2 regions of the Paenibacillus sp. S-38 genome follow, and region 2 is predicted to be linked to the other one. Evidence: a T-box and tRNA genes for the amino acid it is inferred to sense, from the RefSeq annotation. Region 2 holds a T-box; the other holds one or more tRNA genes.

Region 1 (7,147 bases), 920 kb from region 2:
CGCCGAGATGATCGGCTCCACACGGGAGAGCGTGAACCGGATGCTGAGCGACCTCAAGAAAGCCGATGTCGTCACCCTGGAGGGCGGCTATACCATCGTCAAAGATCTCTCTTATTTAAGGGACATCTGCCAGTGCGAGAATTGCCCGCTCGACATGTGCCGCATCTGAATTCAGGGCTGAAAACGGGTCAGCATCGAGAGGGGGAAGCTGGCTTCTTCCCGGCCGTCCAGCGTGCCCCAGGCCATAATCCCGTTCAGATAGACGACATGGAAGGGCAGCTGCACATTGTGCACTTTGTACAGGCCCGGCGGGAAATCCGCAGGGTCCAGCGTATAAGACTTGGCTGTTTCGTATTTGCTCTCGAGCACCGCCTTCTGGCTCGGGAATTCCGCCCGTTCTATGTCCTCACGGAGCGTCTTCATTTCGTGCTCCAGCTCTTCCCTCGACATTTGACTATACAGTTTCTTCATGCTTCCCGCTCCTTCCGAATATAACGCTCCGCCAGCGCCGTGAGCCGGAGCCCCTGCTCCGCGATCAGACGCTGAATCTTGGCGAAGCCTGCAAGATAATACGCTGCGCGGTCCCCGGCCTCTACACCGGCCAAGCTGCGGCCCAAAAAGTGCGGCACCAGCACCAGGCGCCGCAGCAGCACGAGCTGCGGCAGCGCCTGCAGCTCCGCCTCCGTCAAGGCGGCTGCCCGGCCGTAGCCTTCGAGCGCCCGCTCCGCCGCCTGCCAGCAGGCCTCTTCAGCTTCCGGCGAGCCGAGGGAGTCCGGCGGGAAGAGCTCGGCGAGGAAGACGCCAAGCTCCATCGCCCGCCAATCCGGCGTAACGAATTCAAAGTCAAGCACCGCGGTGATCTCGTCTCCGGATGCCAGCATGTTGCCGTATACGATATCGGAGTGAACGAGCTGCACCGGCAGCCGGAGCAGCTCCGGAAGCGATTGCTCCAGGGCTGTTAGAGCCGTGCGGACGCACTCCGCCGCTTCTCCCATCCCTGTGCCCCCCATCTCGTCCAGCCAATCCCACAGTACCTTCCGGCTGACCAGCGGGTGTACGTTATAGATATCGTAATAGGGCTCGTACGCAGGTGCGTCCGGTATCCGTACCTGCTGCAGCGCGGCTGTCAGTTGCCCCACGGCCTCGCCGGCCGACCGCGCCACTTCCGGTACGTCCAGCCGGGCACGCTCTCCCTCGATATAGCGGAACAACACCGCCAGCTTGCCGTCGGCGGAGTATACATACGTCCCTCCCTCCCGCGAGAGGCAGGGCTGTGGCACGGCAAAGGGCAGTCCCGCCCCGCCCAGGGCGTGCAGTACGGCGTGCTCGAACGCCGCTTTTTGTTCGTCCGCATGATTCTCGTAAATCCGGAGCACATAAAGCTCCCCGTCCATCCGTATATATCGGGTGGTGTTGTTGACACCGCTCTCTTTTTCTTCGACAATCCACGACGGATTCTCAAAATAGCCGGCAAGGATCGAGCCGATTCGCTCCTCGCTTGTAAAGTTCATGTCTCATTCCCTCGATTCATGTCACCTTATGTAACAAAGTTAGGATCGTTTTTTGCTAGAACTATTGTATAATAGATTTATCCGAAGTGGAAAGGGAGGAATGATTCCGATGACGACTGAACTCATTATCGGCGACCGCAAGATTCCCGTTCGTTTCATCTCGAGTGACCAGAAAGCGATTCCAAGACTCCTTACCGTGCTGGAAAGCTCACAGCATCGGCAGTCTGTGCCGTCCTGCCCTCCGATCCAAGAGATCGACCATATTGAAGTCATCGGCAATAACGCCGTCCTGTACGACTCCAAAGCCCGCAGCAGCGTTCAACTGCCGCTCTACTAAGAGCGGTTTTTTCATTTTCTTTCATGCTAGGATTTTACCGATTGCCGGAAGTGATGGTCCTGCGGTATAGTGGACATACCATTCCCATCTTACAGATATGAAGGACGGTCCAACATGAGCGAACAAACCAACAAGCGCCGTTTCTTCCGGCTGAAGCTTCAGCGCCCTCTCGGCGCCGAGCTGCGCATGGTCGGTGTTCATGACAACCAGGCGGTGACCCGCACGATGAAGACGGCCCTGCTGGACCTCTCCGCAGGAGGGGCCCGGTTCATCGCTACCGGCCCTCTGCCCGATGAGAAGCACCTGCTTGTCGAGCTGCGGTTCACTGCGCTCGGCAGAGACTATAAACCCCTTGGCGTCATTGTCCGTACAGTGGATACGGGCGGGAATCCCCAGTACTGCGCCCAGTTCTCGCTGGACGAGCAGGACACCGCCTCCCTCGCAAGCGTCATCAACCAGCTGTCCGTCAAGCTGCGCAAGAGTCCTGTGCTCGCTTCCTGCAGCTTCCTGCCCGAGGACGAGCTGGAGGGGCTTGGCCTCTTCTAGCGTACCGGACCGGACAAGCCCGCCACAAGATACCGTTTACCCGACTCCGTATACCAGGACCAGCTGCGAAACAGAAGCTGGTCCGTTTTTAATTTGTCATGCAGATCCTTCAGACCCAGGACCGCCGCATCCATGCCGAACTTGCCGAAGACCGAGAAGAGATAGGCGGTCCGCTCGGAACCGAGGGTTTTCCCGTTCAGCTCCTCCATAATCTCCGACTTGCTCTCGTCGATCAGGATCATCTCGCTCCAGACGACGATCCGTCCGTTGGGCTTCAGGAGCGAGAGCAGCGTCTGGTTGTACGCGGTCACAAGCGAATTGCGGAGCGAACGGATCGCTTCAATGATCGCCTTCCGCTGCGCCTCGGTATACTGCTCCATGTACCCGTGAAATTGCGCGAGGGCGTCCGCATAGAAAAGCTGCGTGTGTACGCCGGAAGAAACGACCAGCGAGAACGATTTCTTGAGATGCGGCATCACTTCGACCCGCCGGGCCTCAAACGCACTGTCCCTCAGGAAAGCGACGAGCTTGTCCGCAGCCGCACCGCCGCTCAGCAGCTCTTCATACCTCTCGTAGAACGAGATCTGATCGAGCCCCGTGTAATCCACGCGGGTCAGGGATTTGATCCGCCCCGCCGCGGAGCTTCCGGTGGACTCAAGCACCTCTTCGAGCACGTTGTCCTCGGTGTCGAGCACCGTCAAGCCCTGGAAGTGCGTGCTGACATCCGGCAGGTCCACGTCTCCGTGATTTCCTGCGCCCAGTACAGCGGCCTTCTCCCTCCGGCCGAGCTGCGCGATCGTATCGTTAACCAGCCCCCGGATATGGTACCGGTGCGTCCCCCACTCCGCTTCCCCCCAGTCGAGGGTCTCCTTGTCTGCATCTATCGCCTGAGCCGGATCGGCCGGCTGCTGCGGCTCCAATCCCCATCTAAAGTCTCTCATACGCTTCCCTTCCCTTCAGAGGCTCGTTTTTCCTGTAAGTATAGCATAACGATTCCGGCGAAACCTATGCGAACCGTCACAGCTTGTTCCCCTCCGGTGCGAACCCCTTCACAAAAAATTGATAGGGGAGTTGACACGAACCCACTCCCTTGGTATGATAATAAACGTCCCAAGCAAAACGAGATCAACTCAATTCGAAGTTCGATCCGTTCCTATTATGACTTGTTAGCTCAGCTGGGAGAGCACCATCTTGACAGGGTGGGGGTCACTGGTTCGAGCCCAGTACAGGTCATACACGCAGAAGAGTCCTTGAGCTATCAAGGGCTCTTTTCTTTTTCCCTCCTCACGGGTTGACTGGTTAAACCCGGAATATCGGTGGTAATTAGCCTTAATGTTGCCCTTGACCAAAAGAGTTAGCCGGGGCTATGATACATGAGAACGCAAAGGAGTGTATCCCGCTTATGAACGAACAGGCAAAAGAGCAGCCCCTCCCCCCTTCGGGCTGGAGGGAAGCCCGGCAGAGCCCCAGTCTGCCTGAGGCTCACAGATCGCTCAAGGTGCCGGCACACGGCTCTTGGCTCAAGAAGTTTCTGGCCTTCGCAGGGCCCGGCTACATGGTCGCCGTCGGGTATATGGACCCCGGGAACTGGGCCACCGACATTGCCGGCGGGTCCTTGTTCGGCTACAGCCTCCTGTCGGTCATCCTGCTGTCCAACCTGATGGCGATCCTGCTGCAGGCACTCTCAGGGAAGCTCGGCATTGTGACCGGCCGGGATCTCGCCCAGGCCTGCCGGGACCACTACAGCAAGCCGGTGGCGATGGTCCTGTGGTTCCTGTGCGAGCTGGCGATCGCCGCCTGCGACCTGGCGGAGGTGATCGGGGCCGCCATCGCCTTGAATCTGCTGTTCGGCATCCCGCTCGTCTACGGCGTCTTGATCACCGCCTTCGATGTGCTTCTCGTGCTCCTGCTGCAGAACAAGGGCTTCCGCTATATCGAAGCGCTGGTTATCGTGCTCATCGCAACGATCGGCGGCTGCTTTGTGACGGAAATTTGGCTGTCGAAGCCCGATATGGGCGGGATTCTTCACGGGTTCGTTCCAAGGACCGAGCTTGTCACGAATCCGGCGATGCTGTACATTGCCATCGGGATTCTGGGCGCGACGGTAATGCCGCATAACCTGTATCTGCACTCTTCTATTGTACAAACACGCGATTATGCCCGAACGGCGGAGGGGAAGCGGCAGGCGATCCGGTACGCCACATGGGATTCCACCATTGCCTTGTTCTTCGCCCTGTTCATTAATGCCTCCATCCTCATTCTCGCGGCTGCGACCTTTCATCGGGCCGGCCTGACCGAGATTGCGGAGATCGGAGAAGCGTATCACATGCTTACACCGCTGCTGGGTACGACCATCGGCAGCATCCTGTTCGGCGTGGCGCTTCTCGCTTCGGGCCAGAACTCCACCTTAACCGGCACCCTGGCCGGGCAGATCGTCATGGAAGGCTTCCTCCAGATCCGGTTGTCGCCCTGGCTGCGCCGTCTCATAACCCGGGTGATCGCCATCATCCCGGCAGTCATCGTCACGGCGCTGTACGGCGAGAGTGGAACGGCCCGGCTGCTCATTCTCAGCCAGGTGATTCTGTCGCTGCAGCTCTCCTTCGCCGTTGTGCCGCTGGTTCAGTTCACCGGCGATCCGCGCAAGATGGGCGAATTCGTCAACGCCCGCTGGGTGAAGCTGCTCGCCTGGGGGGTCGCCGCACTCATCATCGGCCTGAACGCCTATCTGCTGTACCGGACCCTGCTGGGGTAGCGGCCGGCCAAGGCGCTGCCCGGCTCCCCTCCCCGGTGTCCGCAAGGAAGCCGGGGAGCTTTATGTATAGGGCCAGACGCACTCCTCCGGCTCCTTCTCCCACAGGAACGAGATGAACTTCGTGCCGCCGAGCTGATGCATCTCGCTGCGGTCCCGGTAGGAGATCCGGCAGCAGAGGCGGGGCTCGATCCACTGGATCCCTCCCTCCTTCCGGGTCCACAGCCCTTGGGCAAGCGCAAGAAACCGGCTCCGGTCCTCAGGCGTCAGCCCTCCCGCCACCTTCCCTACCGGCTTGTTCTTCACGGTGCGGAAGTGCAGTCCGATCACCAGCTCGAACGGGTCTGCGCGGTATCCCAGAATCACCGCATCGATTAGGCGCGGATGCTGGATCCCGATCCAATCGGGACTGCGTCGGCCCGGCACGTAGATGGAGTCTTTGCGCTTCGCCACGATCCCTTCCAGCTGCTGCGCCGCCGTCCGTTCATAGAGGCGGCGGCCCTGGGCTTCCACGGTTACCGTAGGCATAAGAATCCCTCCCCGCGACACAAGCAGCTCCCCGAGCCGGGCTTTGCGCTGTGTCAGAGGCTCGTCCAAGTGATGCCTGTCCGTGTAAAGCAGGTCAAACGCCGCGAAGAGGACCAGGTGCGTCTGCCGGGCGGTGCGGATCTTGGCCGTGTGGCTGATCCGCAGCCGGTACGCCCAGTCGTCGAAGACCGGACGCCCGCTGCGCAGCACGATGCCTTCCCCGTCGAGGATCACGGAGCGGACAGGAAGCGTCGCCAGCGCTTCCCGCAGCTCCGGCAGCTTCTCCGTCACCGTGCGCCCGCTTCGCGTGTAGATCTCGCAGCGGCCGTCCTGCTTGTGCAGCAGGAGACGGCCCCCATCCCACTTGGGCTCGAAGAGGAAGTCCGCGTCATCGAAAGGCTCGCAGGCAGCTTCAGCCCGCATGGGGGTTATCCCGGTAAACAGCATGCATCTTCTCCTCTCTGCGCGGGTACCGCTTGCCCGCCCGTTGACCTTACTCTCTCCCCACTCTTACGTCAATTCACTGAGTACGGCCACGGCGGCCTCAGCCAGCGCCTCTCCCGCCAGGAAGATCTGCATTCCCCGGCGGCCCGCGCTGATGCTCACCGGATCCAGAGCGAGCGCCTTGCGGTCCAAATACAGCGGATAAGCCTTCTTTACGCCTAAGGGGGATACGCCCCCGCGGATATATCCCGTAAGTCCCTGAATCTCTTTGACCGGCACCATCTCGACTTTCTTGTTGCCGCTGACAGCGGCCGTTTTCTTCAAATCGAGCTCTTCGTCTCCCGGGATACAAACGAGCAGCACGCCGGTCTTGTCTCCCCGAAGCACAAGCGTCTTGAACAACTGACTGGCCGGCAGACCTACTTTGCCTGCCACCGTTTCCGCGTCAAGCTGGTCCTCCTCCCAAGTATACTCATGCAGCGTATAGGCCACTCCAAGCTTATCGAGCAGCCGGCAGGCATTGGTTTTGGACGCCACAGGAATCCCCCTCTCCTTCTTCCGGCAAAGCCGGAAAGCTCTCTTCCACGTTTCCATATATCATACCATACTGCGGGGGGCGTGCCGCAGCCTGGGCTTTCCGCCGCTCCGTCTCCGTCCCGCCAGCAGCTTGCGGCCTGAGGCGAATCTTGGCTGTACCTCTCCTTTCCTCCATAGTCGTCCTCCCTTCATCCATTCACTCCAGCCTTATTAGGAACCCACAAGAAAGCAAAAAACGCACAAAGCCTGCGGAGGCCTTGTACGCCGGACTTCGACAGACCGTTTCTGTCGGATTCTGTATTTTCTGTTACTTTCACGCCTTATCCGCCTATAATTCGACAAATTTCAAGCTGTTTCTCGGTTCAATTTTGTCGAAAGAGGGTAAGGGAGAATAACTCTTCACTATAGGCCTGCCCGTCGGCCCGCCCCATCGGATTGTTGGCATACTGCGTCCAACACATGCATACACTTTGTCTATCATTGTCATAATGTGAA
Region 2 (7,147 bases):
CGGGAAGTCGAGGTGGACGTTACGGGAGCGGGCTCAGCCGGCTGGGTTCCGGTATCCGCTCCTGATGTGCTTCCAGCCGAAGGTGCCGGAGCGGGAGCCGTCCCGGTGCCGGAGGCTGCGCCGGCGCTTGTGCCGCCTGCCGCGGGCCGGGCTTCCGTACCGGCTCCGCCGCTGTCCGTGTCGGGCTGCGCCGGTGCAGAGGTCCCGCTGTCCGTCGTGCCGCTTCCTGCCGCGGGAGTACTCCCTGCCGGACTCTGCGTTCCCGGATCCGGGGTACCGTCGCCTTTCGCCGGGCTACCGGCTGCGGGTGCCGTTCCCGGGGCGGTGCTGCCGGCAGCCGGGGCGGTGCCGTTCTTCGAATCCGTCTTCGCCGGAGCGGATTTGGAATCCGTCGTCGTTTTCGTTTCGGTTCCTTTGGACGCCGCGGGCTTCGTCGTTTCAGCCGGCTTGGTGGTGCCGGAGGTCGACGACGGCTCGGTCTTCGACTTTTCCACAGCCGGCTTGGTTGTCGTCGTCGACTGCTTCGCTTTCTTCTCGGCCTGCTCCTTCAGAAATTCAGGGTGGTCATACGAGCCCCCGGCGTCGATCTTGTCCACGCCATCCCAGATGCGAATCGCGTGCACGGACTCGGGATCATCGTAGACGAGGAACGCGGAAGGGAGACGGCGTTCGCCGTAGCGGCTCGATGGCTTGGACAGCAGCTTGCTCTGCTCATCGTCATCGCCCTTGTAGACGAGCTCGGAGGAAGCGCCGCCGTCGAGGTTCCCGGCATTGATGACGCCCTCCTTAAGGAACAGATCCTGCACTTCCTTGAGGGTGGCGCCAACGCTGTGCGACTGGCGTCCGTCGATGACGATAAAGATCACCGTGCCGTCCGCTTTCTGGCCGACGGCGGTCCGCGGCGCGCGTCCCCAGCCTCCGTCGCCGTTCGTAATAAGCCCCTTGCCGTTGGCAATGAGGCGCGGATAGAACGATACCGCTTCGGAGATGCCCATATCTCTCAGCTCGAAGGCATCGTACTTGCCGACGACCAGGGCACCTTCCTTGGTAAAACCTACAATATGCTGTGGAATGCTCCCGTCCTGGTCGGTGAAGACGATATCCCCACCGGAGATGATCATCCCGATAGCGGCAAAGCCGTTACCAAGTCCTTCGGGGTCGTCGAAGCTTCCGCCGTTCACACCCGCCACGGCGCCGGTACGTTCGACCATGGAGGTGATTTTCTCGCCTTCGCCTACCTTGGACGGGGTCATGACCCGGATCGTCTTCGGGTCATAGACATACATCTTCTTGCCTTTCCAGAACTGGCCGGAGATGTCCTCAACCTTGACAAGCTCATCGGCGGAACGGGCGTTGCCGTGAGAGCCTCGGATATTCAGCAGGCTCATGTCCTGCTTCTCCTTGGCGGCCCGTTCGATGGCATCACGGGTCTCCTGCACAAGGGCGTCGCGGCGTTCGGCCCCGACGAAGATCCAGGCCCAGCTGCGGTGCTGGGTGGTGATCACCGTTTCGGCGAGCCATTGCCGGATCTCGCCGCCGGGGCCGGTCAGGTAGAGAAAGCTTGACGTCATAAAGGTGAACAGGGCCATGGAAAAAAGCGTCTTCTTCAGCCTTCCCCAGGCCCGAAACGCTCCGATATTTCGATTCAACTGCAAGTGAAGTCCTCTCCCATTTTTCGGATATGATAGCCGGCACGGCCGGCATAAATCTCGCATCGTGCTGGGTTCCCTGCTGCGGACAGCGCGTCTATTGTCGAATTTTCTATTTTCCCCTCTCACATTCTATCATATGACCCCGGGATTCACCAGCTTTGCGAGAGTAAGATATAGGAAGATCTGGCAGGAGGAGAGATGGGGAATTTGGAGCGCGAACGAATTTTTTGATACAATGAACGATTATATCCTGCAGGGGACAAGTCTTTTGCAGCCTGGGACGGAGAGGAAGGACTTATGCTCAAACGATACAGTTTCTTCGGGGTTACCCTGGAGCTTCTGGCTGTGGCCGGAGGCTTCGCGGCCCTGCTGGCGCTCATCATGGCGATGGCGGTCATGTCGCATGTCAGGTACACCAGACGCCGGAAGGCGGCCGAAGTGGAGGAGAGGGACATATGAAAGGGTGGAAACGCCGGGGCGAATGGCTGGAGTGGACGGCTGAAGAGGAGCTTGCTTCGGTGTGGGCGGCGGATCCGGCCGTACTGGAGCTCATTGGGCACAAATGGCTCCGGACATGGGAGACCTCCGGACATGCGGTGGTCAAGGGACGCCGGCTGCTGCTCCGCATGTTCCCGGAAGAAGCCGGTCCGGAGCCCGGACCCTGGATGCCGCTGGAGGTGCTCTACGAGGATGATTTCTGCCTTGTGGCCGACAAGCCCGCCGGAGTCAAAGTTCATCCGACCGCAGAAGGGGAAACAGGCACGCTCCTGCATGCCGCCTCCTGGCATCTGGAGACATCGGGCCAGCGCTGCCGGCCGCGGCACATTCACCGGCTCGACGAGGATACCACCGGCCCCGTGCTGCTGGCCAAATGCGAATGGGCGCAGGTACGGCTTGATGCGCAGATGCGGGAGAAGCGGATTCACCGCGAGTATGCGGCCCTTGTTCAGGGCCGGTTCGGTCAGGCCCGGGGAACGATCGATGCCGCGATCGGGCGGGACCGTCATCATCCGACCCGCCGCCGCGTCTCGCCTACGGGAGAACGGGCGGTTACGTACTATGAAGTGGAACGACAGTTTGCCGTGGCGGCGCTGGTGCGGCTGAGGCTGGAGACGGGACGCACCCACCAAATCCGGGTTCATCTGGCTCATCTCGGTCATCCGCTCTTTGGGGACCGCCTCTACGGCGGACGGTCCGCCGCAGAGATCGCACGGCAGGCGCTGCATGGGCAGCGGCTTACCTTCAGCCAGCCACTGACAGGGGAACCGGTGGAAGTGTCTTCTCCCTGGCCTGAGGACTTCCGGCTGCTGTATGACCGGCTTCAGCACTCCGAAAAATAGTAGTCATGCTCCATCCGGCCCAGCCATATAAATTGTAGAGACTATAAGGCGATGGTATGGATCTGGTGTCCTGCCGGGACGGCGGGCAAACGTATGGAGGGAGGATGTTCCATTGACGAATCAAAGAAGCGGGCTGCGTTTCGATATCTACGAACGCGTGCATTTATCCGAAGGGGTGCTGGGCATCAAGGAGCTGGAGGAGGTCGAACTCGTTCCGCATATTCAGGTGCTCAGCCAGGGGGAGCAGGCGCTGCTTCGGGGCAATCTGCTGCTGAACGGCACGTATGTGGACGAGCAGGACCGGGCGAATCAGCGGCTTGAACATCTGATCCCCGTGGAGATTACCCTGCCGCTGAACCGGGTGAACCGGGTGGAGGATATTGCGGTCGAAATCGATAACTTCGACATCGATCTGCTGTCCGGCCGCAGCCTCAATATTACCGGCGTGCTTTCGCTCGGCGGACTGGAGGTCGTTTCACCTCCGGAGGAAGAGGAGGCTTGGCGCAGCCAGCGCGAAGAGGGGGAAGTGCTCTTCGTCCATGAAGCGCGTTCGGAAAGGGCGGAGGAGCCGCTGCCTTATGGAGATGCTTCCCCTGGGATCTCAGTGCCCCCAGGGAACGACGCCGCACTTTTCGAGCCGGAAGTCTCCGCTCCGAAAGGCGCTCATCAGGGAGCCGGGCCGGTGGAATCGGCTCCTGTGAGCTGGGACGTATCGGAGGAGGCTTCCCAGGCCGGGGAGGAGGCGTCGGTGTTTATCCTCGAGAGACCGGCACAGGAAGAAGATTCTGCAGCGGAAGCGCCGGCGGCTGAAGCGCCGCGTGAACCGCGGGTGGCCATCAGCAGCGGTGCCGCTCCGGCTGTGGAGCCTGCAGCACTCGCTGCATCGGAGGCTGAGCCGTCTTCGGCCGAATCGGCGGCGCCGATCCGCTCCTTCGGTGTTGGCTCGCTGCTCGACCGGTCATCGGCCAGACGAGAAGCCCGCAGCCAGCCGGAAGCGCAGCCCGCCCCACCTCCCGCTCCGGCCGAGAAGGTGGAGTGGAAGAACCTGCTGCTGAGCAGGGAGGAGCAGCAGGAGTTCCGCAAGCTCCGCTTGGCCATCGTCCAGAAGGAAGAGACGCTGGAATCGATTGCGGAGCGCTATGGGCTCAGCTCCAGGGAGCTCGCACTCTACAATCGTCTCGGGGACGGCGGCGTGAATGAGGGGCAGATCGTGTACATTCCGAAGGTATAACCCCGTCGCTTCAGAAAAAAAGGGCCTCCGCTCAAGCCGAACAGGCTTGGACGGGGGCTTTTTGGGCTATACTAAATATTGACTCTCCTTCTGGGATTGTTTATCATAGTACGCATAGATCATCCCCTAATGACTTGGAAAGGGAATAGTAGGCAGTGAACCCTTCAGAGAGCGGAGCCGGCATCAGGCTGGAAGGTTCCGCAGGACGTATCTGCCGAAGTCGCCCCGGAGTTGCCGAATTGAACGATTGCCTAGATTCGGCCGGCTGCAGCCGTTATCCTGCCCTAAGTGCCGTGCTTTGCCGCAGGCCCGCTGTATTGTTTTGTACGGCCGGTCCAGGGAAAGCTGCGGAATAAAGGTGGTACCACGGAAAGCGCAAGCCTTCCGTCCTTTGCGGACGGAGGGCTTTTTTGACGTTCGGGGTATCTGCCTCCGGCCGCTGTTACACTTGGACTTCTTTGAAATTAGGATAGAGTAGGGGAAGAAGTCCAAGTGTAAAGGCGGACGCTTCGCTCCTGCGGCAGATACCCCTCACTCCGTATTGGGGATTACTTTTTAAAAGGCAAAAAGACTTAAAGGCAAAGAACAAAAGGTAAAGAACAAAGGCAAAGAAAAACCAAAAAAGCGAAAACCAAAAAAGCGAAAACCAAAAAAGCGAAAACCAAACTTGAGATACACACTGGAGGTTAGCAGCATGGAAGAAACAAAAGCAACCGGGGCGCCGGAGATCAGCATGCCGACGCAGTACGACCCGAAGGATGCCGAGAAAAAATGGTACGATTACTGGTTCAAAAATGAGTTCTTCAAAGCGGGAGAGCGTAAGGATGCCGAGCCGTACACGATTGTCATCCCTCCGCCGAACGTAACGGGCATGCTGCATATCGGGCACGCGCTCGACTGCACGCTGCAGGACATCATGATCCGCACGAAGCGGATGCAGGGCTATGACGCCCTCTGGCTGCCGGGCTCCGACCACGCGGGGATCGCTACACAGTCCAAGGTGGAGCAGAAGCTGCGCGAAGAAGGAGTCACCCGCTATGATCTCGGGCGCGAGAAGTTCCTCGAGAAGGTATGGGAATGGAAGGATCACTATGCAGCCACGATTCATGAGCAGTGGGCAAAGATGGGCTTCTCGCTCGACTACTCCCGCGAGCGCTTCACGCTGGATGAAGGGCTGTCGAAAGCGGTTCGCGAAGTGTTCGTCCGCTACTATGAGAAGGGCCTGATCTACCGCGGCAAATATATCATCAACTGGGATCCGGCGGCACGTACGGCGCTCTCGGATATCGAGGTTGAATATAAAGAAGTGCAGGGCGCGCTGTACCACCTGAAATACCCGGTGAAGGACAGCGGGGAGTTCATCGTGGTGGCGACCACCCGTCCGGAGACGATGCTCGGCGATACGGCTGTGGCCGTTCATCCGGAGGATGAGCGCTACCGGCACCTGATCGGCAAAACGCTCGTGCTGCCGATCCTCGGACGCGAGATTCCGATCATCGGGGATGAGTATGTCGAGAAGGAATTCGGCAGCGGCGCCGTTAAGATTACGCCGGCCCACGACCCGAATGACTTCGAGGTGGGAAGACGACACAACCTGCCGCAGATTCTCGTCATGGACGAGTCGGGCAAGATGAACGAGAATGCCGGCAAGTACCAGGGGCTCGACCGGTTCGACTGCCGCAAGCAGATCGTAGCGGACATGAAAGACCTCGGTGTGCTGATCAAGATCGAAGAGCACATTCATCAGGTTGGCCACAGCGAGCGCAGCGGCGCGGTCGTTGAGCCGTATCTGTCCACGCAGTGGTTCGTAAAGATGAAGCCGCTGGCCGACCAGTCGGTGGAAGTGCAGAAGTCGGGCAAGGGAACGAACTTCGTACCGGACCGCTTCGAGAAGATCTACCTGCACTGGATGGAGAACAGCCGCGACTGGTGCATCTCCCGCCAGCTGTGGTGGGGCCACCGGATTCCGGCCTGGCACTGCGGCGACTGCGGCGAGACGACGGTCTCCCGCGAGGATGCGACCGTTTGTTCGAAGTGCGGGAGCACCCGCCTGAAGCAGGATGAGGATGTCCTCGACACGTGGTTCTCTTCCGCGCTGTGGCCGTTCTCCACACTGGGCTGGCCGGATGAAGAGGCCGAGGACCTGAAGCGGTTCTTCCCTACAAGCCTGCTTGTAACGGGCTATGACATCATCGGCTTCTGGGTATCCCGGATGATCTTCAGCTCGCTGGAATTCCGGGGCGATATTCCGTTCAAGGACGTGCTCGTGCACGGTCTTGTCCGTGACGCGGAAGGCCGCAAGATGTCCAAGTCGCTCGGCAACGGCGTCGACCCGCTTGAGGTGATCGAGAAGTACGGTGCGGATGCGATGCGCTTCATGCTCTCCACCGGCTCCACGCCGGGGCAGGATCTGCGCTTCCGCTGGGAGAAGGTCGAGCAGGCGCGCAACTTCGCGAACAAGATCTGGAACGCTTCGCGCTTCGCGCTGATGAACCTCGGCGGCTTCCGGTTCGAAGACATTGACCTCAGCGGCAATCTCAGCACGGCCGACCGCTGGATCCTGCACCGACTGAACGAGACGGTGCGCGATGTAACCCGCCTGATCGATGTATATGAGTTCGGTGAAACCGGCCGTCTCCTCTACAACTTCATCTGGGACGATCTCTGCGACTGGTATATCGAATTCAGCAAGCTGTCCCTGTACGGCACGGATGAGGAAGCGAAGAAGACGACGAAGTCGGTACTCGCGTATGTACTCGACCGCACGCAGCGCCTGATTCATCCGTTCATGCCGTTCATCTCCGAGGAGATCTGGCAGCATCTGCCGCACGAAGGCGAGACGATTACGCTGGCGTCCTGGCCGGTCTACGAGAGTGGCTTCGAAGCCGAAGAAGCGGTCCGCGAGATGGAGCTGCTCATGGACA

Evidence for each region. A T-box is a leader RNA that pairs with one kind of tRNA and senses whether it is charged. The one in region 2 lies ahead of ACP26L_RS28975 (valine--tRNA ligase), so its partner is inferred to be a tRNA-Val.
Region 1: it has a tRNA-Val gene. The T-box ahead of ACP26L_RS28975 (valine--tRNA ligase) is inferred to sense a tRNA for this amino acid. The anticodon was not compared.

What each region holds. Positions count from the first base shown of each region.
Region 1 covers NZ_CP187970.1:5,724,427-5,731,573, forward strand. The annotation lists gene ACP26L_RS25130 (Crp/Fnr family transcriptional regulator) at 1-169, shown strand, start outside; gene ACP26L_RS25135 (YfhH family protein) at 172-471, opposite strand; gene ACP26L_RS25140 (phosphotransferase) at 468-1,511, opposite strand; gene ACP26L_RS25145 (hypothetical protein) at 1,621-1,848, shown strand; gene ACP26L_RS25150 (PilZ domain-containing protein) at 1,963-2,394, shown strand; gene ACP26L_RS25155 (hypothetical protein) at 2,391-3,335, opposite strand; tRNA gene ACP26L_RS25160 (tRNA-Val) at 3,555-3,627, shown strand; gene ACP26L_RS25165 (Nramp family divalent metal transporter) at 3,797-5,146, shown strand; gene ACP26L_RS25170 (DNA ligase) at 5,207-6,094, opposite strand; gene ybaK (Cys-tRNA(Pro) deacylase) at 6,182-6,652, opposite strand.
Region 2 covers NZ_CP187970.1:6,639,592-6,646,738, reverse strand. The annotation lists gene ACP26L_RS28995 (phosphodiester glycosidase family protein) at 1-1,655, opposite strand, end outside; gene ACP26L_RS28990 (hypothetical protein) at 1,950-2,111, shown strand; gene ACP26L_RS28985 (RluA family pseudouridine synthase) at 2,108-2,992, shown strand; gene ACP26L_RS28980 (LysM peptidoglycan-binding domain-containing protein) at 3,105-4,223, shown strand; T-box leader at 4,350-4,618, shown strand; gene ACP26L_RS28975 (valine--tRNA ligase) at 4,918-7,147, shown strand, end outside.